DNA from 2 places in the Streptococcus nidrosiense genome. Region 2 is predicted to be linked to the other one. Evidence: predicted binding sites of a transcription regulator. Region 2 holds the regulator's gene; the other holds the start of a gene.
What was found. The regulator Rex, encoded in region 2, represses fermentation and respiration genes when NADH is low (regulators of the CRP and FNR family bind a similar motif). The targets are predictions, from matches to a motif close to TTGTGAANTANTTCACAA.
Positions count from the first base shown of each region.

Region 1: a site for Rex is predicted at 3,576-3,593, ahead of adhP (alcohol dehydrogenase AdhP). Genes of this name have one in related genera too.

Region 1 covers NZ_CP152419.1:628,050-636,143, reverse strand. Annotated here, with positions in the region: gene AAFQ93_RS03095 (MATE family efflux transporter) at 1-426, opposite strand, end outside; gene thrC (threonine synthase) at 487-1,971, opposite strand; gene AAFQ93_RS03085 (glutamyl-tRNA synthetase) at 2,046-3,323, opposite strand; gene adhP (alcohol dehydrogenase AdhP) at 3,696-4,715, shown strand; gene AAFQ93_RS03075 (PTS sugar transporter subunit IIB) at 5,067-6,056, shown strand; gene AAFQ93_RS03070 (PTS mannose/fructose/sorbose transporter subunit IIC) at 6,086-6,898, shown strand; gene AAFQ93_RS03065 (PTS system mannose/fructose/sorbose family transporter subunit IID) at 6,913-7,824, shown strand; gene AAFQ93_RS03060 (leucine-rich repeat domain-containing protein) at 8,059-8,094, opposite strand, start outside.
Region 2 covers NZ_CP152419.1:1,412,452-1,420,545, reverse strand. Annotated here, with positions in the region: gene radC (DNA repair protein RadC) at 1-493, shown strand, start outside; gene AAFQ93_RS06725 (gamma-glutamyl-gamma-aminobutyrate hydrolase family protein) at 517-1,206, opposite strand; gene AAFQ93_RS06720 (redox-sensing transcriptional repressor Rex) at 1,222-1,863, opposite strand; gene AAFQ93_RS06715 (DUF4649 family protein) at 1,945-2,160, opposite strand; gene AAFQ93_RS06710 (DUF1831 domain-containing protein) at 2,170-2,517, opposite strand; gene AAFQ93_RS06705 (cysteine desulfurase family protein) at 2,522-3,637, opposite strand; gene AAFQ93_RS06700 (ribose-phosphate diphosphokinase) at 3,653-4,597, opposite strand; gene AAFQ93_RS06695 (CYTH domain-containing protein) at 4,722-5,291, opposite strand; gene AAFQ93_RS06690 (GTP pyrophosphokinase family protein) at 5,425-6,096, shown strand; gene AAFQ93_RS06685 (NAD kinase) at 6,080-6,898, shown strand; gene AAFQ93_RS06680 (RluA family pseudouridine synthase) at 6,895-7,794, shown strand; gene pta (phosphate acetyltransferase) at 7,810-8,094, shown strand, end outside.

The DNA of each region.
Region 1 (8,094 bases), 780 kb from region 2:
AGTCATCAAGCCCAAGAGGACGATTGTCCCACCGACCAAAGCTAGGTATAGTCCACCACTCTCAGCTACAGACGCTTCTGTCCCCAAAAGACCTATCATCTCTTGTCCTACAAAGATGGACAAGCCCCCTAAAACTAAACTCAGTAGTAGGGTAATCTTAAGTGCTTCTGTCACATGATAGGCTAGTCTAGATTGATCTTTCTGTCCCACACTTTTTGAAATGACACTGGAAATAGCCGCTCCCAAAGCAATAAAAATCGCTTGGTAAATGGTGATAATATTGCCCGCTACAGATACACCCGAAATGGCTATCAAACCTAGATGGGCTACCAGATAGCTGTCCACCATTCCCATGAGCATCTGCAAGAAATTTTCACCCATGGCTGGCAGAGCTATGTCGAGAATGTCTTTATATTTCTTAAACAATCCTTCCTCCTGATGAAAAGAAACTCAGTTAGTTTCCCAACCGAGTTTACTTCCTCTCTTTTAAAGTCCTAGATAAGATTCTACTGCAGTCTGCATCTCTGCTGCTGCAACAGTTGTCTTGTGACGAACTGGAGCTGTTTCAAGGCCATCCACTGCTGGTGGCACTGCTACTCCTGAAATTTCGTGTAATTGAGCCAAGGCTTCAAAGTCGCTAAGGCCTGATTTTCCTGTCACAGCTTCTACTGCAACGACTGGGAATTTGTAAGGACTAGCTGTTGAAGCAATCACCGTCTTAGTCACATCGCCTGTTGCTGCTTGGTATTTTTTATAAACTGCTGAAGCAACTGCTGTATGAGGGTCCTCGATATAAGAATCTGACTCGTAGACACGCTTGATTTCTGCTGCTGTTTCTGCTTCAGTCGCATACTCTGCTGCAAAGAGGTCCAAGATCTCTGTATCAAAATCTGTCAATTCATACTGACCTTGAGTGTTCAAAGCATCCATGAGTTCAGCTGTCTTAACCGCATCATTACCCAAAAGGTGGAAAATCAAGCGCTCCAAGTTTGAAGATACCAAGATATCCATAGACGGACTAGTGGTAACCTTAAACTCACGCTTCTTGTCATAGACACGAGTTTTAAAGAAGTCTGTCAAAACATTGTTGTCATTTGAAGCACAGATCAGTTTCCCAACTGGTAGACCGATTTGCTTAGCGTAAAAGGCAGCCAAGATATTTCCAAAGTTTCCTGTCGGAACGGTGAAGTTGACCTTGTCACCAGCCTTAATCTCACCAGTTTTAACAAGCTGAGCGTAAGCATACACATAATAGACAATCTGTGGTACCAAACGGCCAATATTCATAGAGTTGGCTGATGAGAACTGGAGCTTGTTAGCTGCTAATTTTTCACGAAGGGCCACATCGTTGAACATATGCTTGACGTTGGTTTGAGCATCGTCAAAGTTTCCATCGATAGCGATAACATGAGTGTTGTCCCCAGTTTGAGTGGTCATTTGCAACTCTTGTACCTTGCTGACACCATCTTTTGGATAAAAGACGATAATTTCAGTTCCAGGAACATCCGCAAATCCTGCCATAGCAGCTTTCCCAGTGTCCCCAGATGTCGCTGTCAAAATGACAATCTTGTTTTCCAAGCCATGTTTCTTAGCTGCCGTTGTCATAAAGTATGGCAAGATAGACAAGGCCATATCCTTAAAGGCAATGGTTGAACCGTGGAAAAGTTCCAAGTTGTATTGGCCATCAAGTTTGACAAGAGGAGCAATAGCTGGTGTATCAAACTTGCTGTCATAGGCGTTGGTAATACAGTAGTCCAACTCCTCTGCTGTAAAGTCATCCAAGAAAGCTGACAAGACCAGCTTAGCCACTTCTTGGTAAGAAGCATCTTTTAATGTGTCAAAATCCAAATCTACCTTTGGATAACTAACCGGAGTAAATAAGCCTCCATCTGTTGCCAAACCTTGCAAAATCGCCTGGCTGGCTGTTACGGTATTTTTTGCGTCTCGCGTTGATTGATAAACTAATGTCATAAATCTCTATCCTTTATCTATAGTCTCATCCATTATAACATGATTTTTCAGAAAATTCTTCCTTTATAAGAAAATTATAGAGTCAATTTTTCTTTCAAAGGCTCTAAATAGGTTGTTTCTTGCTGACCTCTCATTTCAAGACCTTGCTCTGCTATAGCTAGCAAATCTTTTGAGAATTGAACAATTCCAGCTGTCTCCTCATCTGAAAGCTGTTTCTGAGAAAACTGGCGTCTCAATGACTTGTAGTCACGACCAAAGTGTTCAAAGAAAGGAGCTGTCTCTAGGTAAGCTTCAAGCTTGTCTAGATTTACCAACAAACCTAGATGAAAGGCTGCTGAAGCAAAGGTTCGGTCTAGGGGTTGCGTACAAACACTACGGAATTCAACCGTCCCTCGAGTTGTTAGGTCTTGATATTGGTAACTACGGTGCGTTTGAAAATCCTTCTCTTGAGGAACAAGCAGAGTTTCTTTTCCATTTAGAGTATAGGCCGAAACTTCCTCAGTAGCTAGGTAATCTCTAGCCCGAATCGGAGAAAAATAGTAGGTTTCCCCATCTCGTTCTGCTGTAAAAATCGCAGAGCGGTCTAGATAATCAAAGAAATCATCCTCATCTTTGAAGAGTTTTGCATTGACACCAACATTCTCTGGATAAATCCCATGCATGGAAGCTTCCCAAAAAATATCCCGTGAAATCTTAGTATCCCATTCTGCTCCCGAAAACTCAGAATTGGCAAATAAGTAAGCTTTTGCTGCTTCAATCTGAGTGAAAGCATTGATAACTCGTAGGTAGTTAACAGTCGATACATCCAACTGAACTTGACTCCCACAGATAAAAGCACCGTATTGTGGAAAGTCATGCAAATCAGCTCTATCTTGGCGACTTCCCATCTGTAGGTAATCCATCAGCATCTGGTAGCGTGGATAAGCCACCGGTCGATTGTCATTGATATCCCAGTTTGGATGAATTCCCCACCCCTGGATAGCATGATCCTTTTGGCCTAGTTTTTCCTGAATGACCTTCATATAAGCTTGAAATCGTCCTTCGACCTCTTGGATTTTCTGGGCTCTACCAAAGGCAAACTCCAAGGTCGTGTAGGAAACCTCAAACAGAATCCGATCCTGACTTTTTGGTTCTACAAGTTGAATCGGATTTCCGTCCTGGTCCTCCTTTTCAACTTCCAAGCTGAGAGCATCCACCAGAAAGCGCATCAAGTCCTTACTGACTTCAATGTCTGTCGCTTGCCCATTTACATGAACGATAGGAAACTCCAACTCAATCCCAATATAGAGATCTGGATTTTCTTTTATATTTTTTAAATAACGGTTTTTCAATAACTGAACAGAAGGGGACATAGATACCTCTCACTCTAAATTCTCTTACTAGAAAGATCAATTGCTTTCTATATTATACCAAAATCCCCTCGAGAAGAAACTCAGAAAATTTGCTGAAAACCTTAAAGAGGCGATCTAAAGTCAACTTTTCTAGTATTTATAGGTATTTACTCGTCAATGCATCAATCTTACTTGTTCAATTTTCACAGTCTTATCAACCGGTTAAGCGATTACATGGTTTTTTACCTCAAAACCATTGTACTATAGTAAATATAGTGATATACTTCACATATAAGTAAATAAGAGGGCAGTTCAAATTCGACTTCACTTGAAAACCTCTCAAGCCAAGCCCCTTTTCCACTGCACCTTAACGACTAATCAAGGAGGATAGCTATGAAAGCTGTTGTTGTAAATCCAGAAGGCACTGGTGTTGCTATTGAAGAAAAAGTTCTCCGTCCACTCGAAAATGGGGAAGCTCTTGTAGAAGTTGAGTACTGTGGTGTCTGCCACACTGACCTCCACGTTGCCCATGGTGACTTTGGTAAAGTTCCAGGACGCGTTCTCGGTCACGAAGGTATCGGTATCGTCAAAGAAGTTGCTCCTGATGTAAAAAGCCTCAAAGTTGGCGACCGTGTCAGCGTAGCTTGGTTCTTTGAAGGCTGTGGTATGTGTGAATACTGTACAACCGGACGAGAAACTCTTTGCCGTTCCGTAAAAAATGCAGGCTACTCAGTTGACGGCGGTATGGCTGAACAATGTATCGTAACTGCAGATTATGCTGTTAAGGTTCCAGATGGTCTCGATCCAGCCCAAGCTTCTTCTATCACTTGTGCCGGTGTTACTACATACAAGGCTATCAAAGAAGCAAAAGTTGAACCAGGCCAATGGGTTGTCCTCTATGGTGCTGGAGGCCTTGGTAACTTGGCTGTCCAATACGCTAAAAAAGTATTCAACGCTCACGTTATCGCAGTTGATATTAACAATGATAAACTTGCCCTAGCTAAAGAAGTTGGTGCAGATATCGTGATTAACGGTCTTGAAGTCGAAGACGTTCCAGGTCTTATCAAAGAAAAAACAAACGGTGGTGCTCACTCAGCTGTCGTAACAGCTGTATCAAAAGTTGCCTTCAACCAAGCAGTTGACTCTGTTCGTGCAGGTGGTCGTGTAGTAGCTGTTGGACTCCCATCTGAAATGATGGATCTAAGCATCGTCAAAACAGTTCTTGACGGTATTCAAGTCATCGGATCCCTTGTTGGAACACGTAAAGACTTGGAAGAAGCCTTCCAATTTGGTGCTGAAGGTCTTGTTGTTCCAGTCGTTCAAAAACGCCCTGTGGAAGATGCCATTGCTGTCTTTGATGAAATGGCTGCTGGAACCATCCAAGGTCGTATGGTTCTAGACTTTACTCACTAAGATAGAAATTAAGCAAAGAATCGAGGTCGGGACAGAAAATCCCACCTCGTTTTTTTGTAATAAAATTTTGACACGACAACTAATTGGACTTGGGGCATTTTTTAGACGCCCAAGAGCACTACTGACGTAAACTTCCTAGTCCCTCTGCTTTTTTATATTAAATTTTTTTACCATTTTATAGATGATTTTATAAAAAATTGATATATCAATATTTGTAAAAATGAAAATTTGAGATTTTTTTCACTCTTTATTATAATTAGTTGCTTTTTTTCTGAAATCGATTTATACTTAAGGAGTCTTAAAGTTTTCTTAAACTACAAGTCAAACATTTTATAAGGAGGAATGACAATAATGAGTATCGGAATCATTATTGCGAGCCACGGTGAATTTGCTGCGGGTATTCATCAGTCAGGATCTATGATCTTTGGTGAACAAGAAAAGGTTCAAGTTGTAACCTTTATGCCAAACGAAGGTCCAGATGATTTATACGCCAAGTTCAACAATGCTGTGGCTGCATTTGACGCAGAAGATGAGGTTCTAGTCTTGGCTGACCTTTGGAGTGGTTCTCCATTTAACCAAGCTAGCCGCGTAATGGGAGAAAACCCTGAGCGTAAATTTGCCATCATCACAGGACTTAACTTGCCGATGTTGATTCAAGCCTACACAGAGCGCCTTATGGATGCTAATGCTGGAGTGGATAAAGTCGCTGCGAACATCATTAAAGAAGCCAAAGATGGCATCAAGGCTCTTCCAGAAGAGCTAAACCCAGCTGAGGAAGTTACAACTGCTGCAGCTGCTCCTGTAGCCCAAGCTGCTATTCCAGAAGGAACAGTTATCGGAGACGGTAAATTGAAAATCAATCTTGCTCGTCTTGACACACGTCTTCTTCATGGACAAGTCGCAACTGCTTGGACACCAGATTCAAAAGCTAACCGTATCATCGTTGCTTCAGATAACGTTGCAAACGACGATCTTCGTAAAGAGTTGATCAAACAAGCTGCTCCTAACGGAGTAAAAGCTAACGTTGTACCAATCAAAAAATTGATTGAGGTTGCAAAAGATCCTCGTTTTGGTGAAACACACGCCCTTATCTTGTTTGAAACACCTCAAGATGCCCTTCGTGCTATCGAAGGCGGTGTGCCAATCAAGACTCTTAACGTTGGTTCAATGGCTCACTCAACTGGTAAAACAATGGTCAATAACGTATTGTCAATGGACAAAGACGACGTTGCTACATTTGAAAAAATGCGCGACCTTGGCGTTGAATTTGATGTACGTAAAGTACCAAACGACACTAAAAAAGATTTGTTTGACTTGATTAGCAAAGCTAACGTTCAATAATTAAAACTAAATAGAAAAGGAATAAAACCATGTCAGATATTTCATTCATTTCTGCTATCTTGGTTGTAGTTGTTGCCTTCTTCGCAGGTCTTGAAGGTATCCTCGACCAATTCCAATTCCATCAACCAATCGTAGCATGTACCCTTATCGGTCTTGTAACTGGTAACCTCGAAGCAGGGGTTATGCTTGGTGGATCACTTCAAATGATCGCCCTTGGTTGGGCTAACATCGGAGCTGCCGTAGCTCCTGACGCTGCCCTTGCCTCTGTTGCTGCTGCAATCATCATGATCAAAGGTGGTAACTTTACTACTGAAGGTATCGCAGTCGCAACTGCAACTGCAATCCCTCTTGCCGTAGCTGGACTTTTCTTGACTATGATCGTTCGTACAATCTCAGTTGGTTTGGTTCACACTGCTGACGCTGCTGCTAAAGAAGGAAACATTGCTGCTGTTGAACGCGCTCACTACTTTGCCCTTGCTCTTCAAGGTCTACGTATTGCTATCCCAGCTGCACTCTTGCTTGCAATGCCAACTGAAGCCGTTCAAGGCGTATTGGAACTTATGCCAGAATGGCTTAAAGGTGGTATGGCTGTCGGTGGTGCTATGGTCGTTGCCGTTGGTTACGCTTTGGTTATCAACATGATGGCTACTCGTGAAGTATGGCCATTCTTCGCTATCGGTTTTGCTCTTGCAGCAATCTCTCAATTGACTTTGATTGCCCTTGGTGTCATCGGTGTTGCCCTTGCCTTCATCTACCTCAACCTTTCTAAACAAGGTGGAAACGGAGGAGGAGGAGCTGCAACTTCTAACGATCCAATCGGTGATATCCTAGAAGACTACTAGAAAGGGGAACAATCATGGCTGAAAAAATTCAATTATCAAAATCAGATCGCCAAAAAGTTTGGTGGCGTTCACAATTCCTTCAAGGTTCTTGGAACTACGAACGTATGCAAAACTTGGGTTGGGCTTACTCTTTGATCCCAGCTATCAAGAAACTTTACACTAAAAAAGAAGACCAAGCTGCTGCTCTTGAACGTCACCTTGAGTTCTTCAACACTCACCCATACGTAGCTGCTCCAATCATGGGGGTTACTCTTGCACTTGAAGAAGAACGCGCAAACGGTACTGATATCGATGACGCTGCTATCCAAGGTGTTAAGATTGGTATGATGGGACCTCTTGCTGGTATCGGTGACCCAGTCTTCTGGTTTACAGTACGTCCTATCCTCGGTGCCCTTGGTGCATCACTTGCTGCGACTGGTAATATCGTCGGACCACTTCTCTTCTTCTTTGGATGGAATGCAATCCGTATGTCTTTCCTTTGGTATACACAAGAGTTTGGTTACAAGGCTGGATCTGAAATCACTAAAGACATGTCAGGTGGTATCTTGAAAGACATCACTAAAGGAGCTTCTATCCTTGGTATGTTCATCCTTGCCGTTCTTGTACAACGTTGGGTGTCAATCAACTTCACTATCAACCTTCCGGGTAAACAATTGTCAGAAGGTGCCTACATCGTCTTCCCAGAAGGTCCTGTTACAGGTGGAGAATTGAAGGGAATCCTCGGCCAAGCACTTAGCGGATTGAGCTTGGATAGCGTTCAACCACAAACCCTTCAAGGACAGTTGAACTCATTGATCCCAGGATTGATGGGACTTCTCCTTACTTTCCTTTGCATGTGGTTGCTTAAGAAAAAAGTATCTCCAATCACAATCATTCTTGCCCTCTTTGTAGTTGGTATCGCAGCTCGTTTCTTCGGTATCATGTAATCTCGGTGAGAATTTACAAACAAAAAAAGAATCAGGTTTATCACCTGATTCTTTTGGCTCTTTGTCAAATAGTGTTGATGAAGAACCTAATGAAAAAAGAATCCAACAAAAATTGGACTACCTGTCTCCGGTTGGATACCGAAGACGGTAGCCCTAGGGTGTTTTTATTAAATTCTCACTTTTTGGGGTCAGTCCCTAAGCCTGATAGTAATTTTTTGTTCATACTATTCCCCTTTAGTCATTTACTACTTTAAGTTGCATTGCTTTAGC
Region 2 (8,094 bases):
AATGACTCTGCAAGAACTACAGAGTTTATCAGGTATCGGTAGAGTGAAAGCTATTGAGTTGCAAGCTATGATAGAGCTAGGAAGTCGTATTCACAAACAAGAAACCATGGAGGCAGAGAGTATCCTCAGTAGTCAAAGACTGGCTAAAAAGATGCAAGCTGAACTGGGAGATAAAAAACAAGAGCACCTGGTAGCGCTCTATCTTAATACTCAAAATCAAATCATTCATCAGCAAACCATTTTTATCGGCTCAGCTACTAGAAGTATTGCGGAACCAAGGGAAATTCTCCACTATGCTTTGAAGCATATGGCAACATCTGTGATTCTGGTTCATAATCATCCATCTGGTGCTGTCATGCCGAGTAGAAATGATGACCATGTTACGAAGCTTGTTAAAGAAGCCTGCGAATTAATGGGTTTGGTCTTATTAGACCATCTAATTGTCTCACACTCCGATTATTTTAGTTACCGTGAGAAGACGGAACTGGTATAAAAAACCTGTATGTGATACAGGTTTTACAATTCATTGACGACATAGTCGAAAAGTGTTTTATCTTTGGGGCGATTTTCAAAGAGAAATTCTGGATGCCATTGAACACCGAGGTAAGGGAAACCATCCGTTGTTGTAACAGCCTCGATAATTCCATCTTTAGGATCATGAGCTACAACCTTGAGATTTGGAGCTAGGTCCTTAATACTCTGATGGTGGAAAGAGTTGATATGGGAGATTTCTCCATAGATTTCTCGAAGAATAGTATCAGGCTCGGTGACTAAACGTTGAGTTGTATACTCGGCTGAAGTATCCTGCCAATGGTCTTCAATATCTTGATAAAGAGTTCCTCCCATAGCCACATTAAAGAGCTGGGTGCCTCGACAAACAGAAAAAATGGGTTTCTTCTGTTTAATGGCTTCTTTTATAAGAGCTAGCTCAAAAATATCTCTTTGAAGGTAGTAGTCATCGCTATCGATCGTTTTAGGTTCACCATAGAACTTTGGATCGACATTTTGTCCACCAGTTAAAATGAGTTTATCAATCAAGCCAATGTAGTAACTAGCCATTTCTTGATCACCAATGGGTAGGATAATGGGAATTCCCCCAGCTTCCTTGACTCCTTCAACAAAGCCTTTCGCAGCATAGCTCATCATAAGCTCATCATCAGGATGAGCTTTTTCGTTTCCTGTAATCCCAATAACTGGTTTTTTCATAAATGCTTTCGCTTTCTAATCCTCTTTTCTCATGAAATAGAGGAGAGTTTGCAATTCACTAGTTAAATCTACATACTGAGCTACCACATCTTTTGGTAGTTGGAGATGAACGGGTGAAAAGCTTAAAATTCCTTTAATACCTGCTTCGACAAGGAGATTAGCTACTTCTTGTGATTTGACACTCGGAACTGTTAAGATTGCAGTTTTAACATCTGCATTCTTTATTTTATCCTTGATTTGGGAAATTCCATAAATTGGGATTCCATCAGGAGTTTTTGTCCCAACTTCAGGATGATCATCCAAATCAAAAGCCATAATGATTTTCATTTTGTTTCGTTCGTGGAAACGGTAGTGAAGGAGAGCGTGCCCCATATTACCAATACCCACCAACATAACATTTGTAATAGAATTATCATTTAGAAGATCAGCAAAAAACGTCATTAGTTTTTTGACATCGTAGCCAAATCCACGACGACCAAGTTCACCAAAGTAGGAAAAATCTCGTCTAACAGTAGCAGAGTCAATACCAATGGCCTCGGCAATTTGTTTTGAGTTGGCTCTTTCAATTTTTTCTGCATGAAATCTTTTAAAGATACGATAATAAAGAGAAAGTCTCTTTGCTGTTGCTTTTGGAATAGCAGACTGTTTTTCTTTCACAAAATCACAACCTTTCTAAATACTATTTTATAGAAAGATTGTGAAAAAATCAACAAAAACAAGAAAAAACTAAGAAAAATCTTAGCTTATCTTCGTAAAATCATAGTGAGATAGAAAACGATAGAGATTTCCCAGAAGCCCCTGATAGATTTCTTTTCCATTATAGGTCAGAGAAGTAATGACAGTAGTATCTGGAAGAGTCACACAACCTGAAAGTGATAGCATGAGTGCTTCATAATCTTCGTATTCTAAAACGCGATCGACTTGATAGGTGTCTTTGTAAGTTAATCGAAACATAATTGCCTTCTATCTTTCGCTTTTAGTAAAGACATCACGTTCAACAAGACTATCCATCAAGAAGTAAAATTTCTCTTGGTGGATATGAGTTTCTTCTGACTTAAAGATATCGACTAAACGTAGACCAAATTTATCAGTGATGTTGATTTTTGCACCTGTTAAGTCTTTGTTGATGATAATCTTAAGTTGGAAACCTTCCCCACTATTTGGAACTTTTTCAAGAAGACGTGTTAGTTCATAGTTACCAACCTTAGTTTCAAAAAAAGTGTTATCTTTTAGAGTGAACTTTTTGACGGTTGGGCTAAGTGTGTAATCATAACGGCAATTTTTAAGACTAATGGTTTTTTCGAATGCCATTGAGTTAACCTCCAATGATTTCTTTTAGAGTTTGTGCGAGAGTGATTATTTCTTGCTCTGTATTTTGAGGTGAAATGCTGACGCGAACGGATTCGTGTAAGCGAGGAGAGTCCTCTCCGTAGAAAGCCTGAAGAACATGACTAACCTGAACGACGCCTGCAGTACAAGCAGAACCAGTTGAAATAGAAATCCCTTCAAGATCCAGACAAAGGAGTAGTAGATCATTTCGTTGACCTGGAAATCCAATATTAAGGACATAAGGTAGCTGGTCTTTTCCTTGATTGAGGTAATAGTCTGTCTCAGCCATTTCCTTTAAGAAGGTGTCTTTTAGTTGTTGAACATTTTCAAAGTTTTGTGCTTGGTTTTCAAGATCATCCTTTAGAGCTGCTACCATTCCTACAATGGCAGGAAGATTTTCTGTTCCTGCTCTTTTTTTCTGCTCTTGATCACCACCATGAAGGTAGGAATCAAAATCTGTAGATGCAGCATAGAGAAAACCAACTCCTTTTGGACCATAAAATTTGTGTGCAGAAGCACTGAGAAAATCAATTCCCAATTCTTCGGGAAGTATTTCTAATTTACCGACTGCCTGAACTGCATCGACATGATAGACGGCTGGATGATTTTTTAGAACCTCACCAATTTCAGCAATAGGTAACAGTGTACCAGTTTCATTGTTGGCAAACATAGTAGAAACAAGAATGGTATCTTCACGCAGTGCATTTTTGATTTGGTCTGCAGTGATTTCTTGATGTTCAGGCTGTAAAATAGTCACTTCAAAACCGAAATTTTCAACCAAGTATTTGATGGGTTCTAGAACAGCATGGTGCTCAATCGCAGTAGTGATAATGTGCTTCCCACGATTTTGATGGCGAAGGCAGTAGCCGATGATAGCAGTATTATTGCTTTCAGTACCACCAGTGGTAAAGAAGATATGTTGTGGCTTTGTTCCTAGTAAACTTGCTAGTTCTTGACGAGCTTCTCGTAATAGTTTACCTGCTTGACGCCCATGGCCATGAATACTAGAAGGGTTACCATAAGTTTCTTGCATGACTTGAGTCATTGCTGAGATAGCTACTGAAGACATCGGAGTCGTTGCAGCATTATCCAAATAAATCAAAAACTCACCTAATTTCTATTTAAATAGTGGACTAACTGGTTTTCTTTCGTGAATACGAACCATAGCATCACCAATCAATTCGCTAGCAGTGATGTATTGCACGTTTTTAGGTTTTCTACTTTCTGTCAAAACAGAATCTGTAACCAAGATTTCCTTAATATTTGTTGCATCTAATAACTCTGCAGCACCGTTAACGAACAATCCATGACTGGATACAGCGTAGATTTCAGTAGCACCATCGCGTTCCAAAATTTTAGCAGCTTCAGAGAAGGTACGGCCAGTGTTCAGAATGTCATCGATTAAGATTGCTTTCTTACCTTCAACCTCCCCGATAATGTAACCTTGGCTACGTTCAGAATCATCTTGTGCATAATCAATGATAGCAATCGGAGCATCAAGGTATTCTGCAAGACTACGCGCACGTTTTACACCAGAGTTTTTAGGACTAACAACAACCACATCTGAACCAGTTAAACCTTTATCGCAGTAATGTTTTGCAAAAAGTGGAATTGTGTAAAGGTTATCTACAGGAATGTCAAAGAATCCTTGAACCTGAACGGCATGGAGGTCAAGAGTCAATACACGACTAACTCCAGCTTTCACCAACATATTTGCAACTAGTTTTGCAGTAAGTGGTTCGCGAGAAGAAGCGATACGATCTTGGCGAGCGTAGCCGAAGTATGGAAGTACTACGTTAATAGTATTAGCACTAGCGCGAACACAAGCATCAACCATAATCAAGAGTTCCATCAAGTGGTTATTTACTGGATAACTAGTTGATTGGATGATATAAACATCATATCCGCGAACACTTTCTTCGATGTTAACTTGGATTTCACCATCTGAAAATTGGCGTGAAGATACTTTTCCAAGTGGAACACCTGCAGCATCTGCGATTCTTTGAGCAATTTCCTGGTTGGAAGATAGTGCGAAAAGTTTCATGTTTTTTGTATCTGACATCGATAAACCGTCCTCTTTAAACTAAGTGAATCGCTGTAGTGAAACACTTTTAGTGATAAATGCTCTCTACAACAGATTCTATTATTTTTCATCCCTTTTATTTTATCAAAAAAAGAAGATTATTTCAGTATTTTTTCATATTTTCTATAAAACGAACCAATTTTGAAGGAGCTTTTTTGTAATGGATTTCATTGGCTTGTAAAAATTCTTGGAAATCAAGACTACCTTGGTTGCCATCTTCCACTTCTAATTCAAGCTCATAGTCAACAATATCAAAGTATTCGCTTTGATCAAGTGCCATGAGTCCGATCGGAGTTTGCTTTTCGTAGCGAACAGTAGTTAGGCAACCTAAAACTACCCAGCCACTGGTTGAAAGTCCACGGCTAGTCAATTCGTCAAGAATCATTCCTTGTGGAAGTTTACATTCTTTAAGACAATGGTTTGCTTCCTCAAGGCTGAGACCTTGATTATACTCCATATTTCCGACTTTTTGTGGGATTTTTATGGTCAATTCAGCACTATTTTCAAAAGTACGAATGCGCATAGCGATTTTATGTTTGCGAAGGTAAAAATCAGGCGTGTCTAGGTAGTAATTTTTTTGTGTAATAGGTGTGACTCCTGAAAAGTGCTCCTGCAATCTTTGATATTCATCCTTGTTTAGAAGTGTTTTCATTTCAATTTCTAAATGTTTCATTTTTTTTACTTTTTCCTTATCTTTGAAAGCGATTGTATGGTATAATAAGCATTGTATTTATTGTATAAGATTTTTTCTAGAAAATCAAAAACTAGATAAATCGAGTGTATAGAGAATTGGATGAAAAAGATATATGATTACAGAATGGGAAGAATTTTTAGATCCTTACATTCAGGCTGTCGGAGAGCTGAAGATAAAACTCCGAGGTATTCGAAAACAATACCGCAAACAAAATAAACATTCTCCAATTGAGTTTGTAACTGGTCGAGTCAAACCGATCGAAAGTATAAAAGAAAAAATGGCTCGTCGAGGGATTGGATACGATACGTTGGAACAGGACTTGCAAGATATTGCAGGTTTACGCGTCATGGTTCAATTTGTAGATGACGTGAGCGAGGTTGTTGCCATCCTTCGTAAGAGGCAAGACATGAGAGTGGTACAAGAACGTGACTACATTACTCATCGAAAGGCTTCAGGCTATCGTTCTTACCATTTGATTATTGAGTATACAGTTGATACGATCAATGGGGCAAGAACGATTCTGGTGGAGATTCAGATTCGTACCTTGGCTATGAATTTCTGGGCTACCATCGAGCATTCTCTCAATTATAAATATCAAGGGGATTTTCCAGAAGAAATTAAGAAACGTCTGGAAATCACAGCAAGGATATCTCACCAATTGGATGAAGAAATGAGTAAAATTCGTGATGATATCCAGGAAGCACAGGCACTCTTTGATCCATTGCATAGAAAGTTAAATGACGGGGTAGGTAATAGTGACGATACCGATGAAGAATACAGGTAAACGAATTGATCTAATCGCTAATCGCAAACCTCAAAGTCAACGAGTCTTATATGAATTAAGAGATCGATTAAAAAAGAATAACTTTATATTAAATGATAAACATCCCGATATCGTGATTTCCATAGGTGGGGATGGGATGCTTTTGTCTGCTTTTCACAAGTATGAAGACCAGCTGGATAAGGTTCGCTTCGTTGGTGTTCACACGGGTCATTTGGGTTTCTATACGGACTACCGTGATTTTGAACTAGATCAATTGCTTACTAATTTACAGTTGGATACTGGGGCTCGTGTGTCTTACCCGCTTTTAAATGTAAAGATTTTTTTGGGAAATGGAGAAGTGAAAATTTTCCGTGCTTTGAATGAGGCTAGCATTCGGAGATCTGATAGGACCATGGTTGCCGATATTATCATTAACCACGTGCCATTTGAACGTTTTAGAGGAGATGGCCTAACGGTATCGACGCCAACTGGGAGTACAGCCTATAACAAATCTCTTGGTGGAGCTGTTTTACATCCTACTATTGAGGCCCTACAATTGACAGAAATTGCGAGTCTTAACAATCGTGTCTACAGAACCTTAGGTTCTTCTATCATTGTGCCTAAGAAGGATAAGATAGAATTGATACCAACTCGTAATGACTATCATACGCTTTCTGTTGACAATAGCATTTATTCTTATCGTAATATTGAAAGAATAGAATACCAGATAGACCATCATAAGATTCATTTTGTAGCAACACCAAGCCATACTAGTTTTTGGAATCGTGTCAAAGATGCCTTTATTGGTGAGGTGGATGAATGAGGTTTGAATTTATTGCTGACGAACACGTCAAGGTAAAGACTTTTCTGAAAAAGCATGAAGTCTCTAAAGGATTGCTGGCCAAAATCAAGTTTCGAGGTGGAGATATTCGCGTAAACGGTCATCCACAAAATGCAACCTATCTCTTAGATATTGGGGATGTGGTTGTCATCGACATTCCTCCTGAGGAAGGTTTTGAGACACTGGAAGCAATTGATTATCCACTGGATATTCTGTTTGAAGATGATCATTTCTTAATTCTAAACAAACCCTTTGGTGTGGCCTCGATTCCTAGTGTCAATCATTCCAATACCATCGCTAATTTTATCAAGGGCTACTATGTGAAACAGAACTATGAAAATCAGCAGGTTCACATTGTAACCAGACTAGATCGCGATACTTCGGGTCTCATGCTTTTTGCTAAACATGGTTATGCTCATGCTAGACTAGACAAGCAGTTGCAAAAGAAAGCCATTGAAAAGCGCTATTTTGCACTCGTTAAAGGAGATGGTTTTCTGAAACCTCAAGGTGAAATCATTGCCCCGATTGCCCGTGACGAAGATTCCATTATCACTAGGCGAGTGGCAAAAGGTGGTAAATATGCCCATACTTCCTATCGCATAGTGCAGTCTTATGGCAATATTCATCTAGTTGATATTCGACTACATACGGGAAGGACACACCAGATTCGTGTTCATTTCTCCCATATCGGTTTCCCTTTGCTTGGCGATGACCTCTATGGTGGTAGTCTTGAACATGGCATAGAGCGTCAAGCTCTGCATTGCCATTACTTATCGTTTTATCATCCTTTTCTTGAAGAGCAGTTGGAGATGGAAAGTCCGCTGCCGGATGATTTCAACACTCTTATAACTCAGTTATCAAATAATAATTTATCTTAAAAGGAGTCAAAACTCATGGAAGTTTTTGAAAGTTTAAAAGCCAACCTAGTTGGTAAAAATGCACGTATTGTCTTGCCAGAAGGTGAAGAACCACGTATTCTTCAAGCTACAAAACGCATCGTAAAAGAAACAGAAGTTATTCCCGTCTTACTAGGAAATCCTGACAAAATTAAAATTTATCTTGAAATCGAAGGAATCATGGATGGTTATGAAGTCATCGACCCAGCCCACTATCCTCAATTTGAAGAAATGGTAACATCTCTTGTAGAACGTCGTAAAGGAAAAATGACTGAAGAAGAA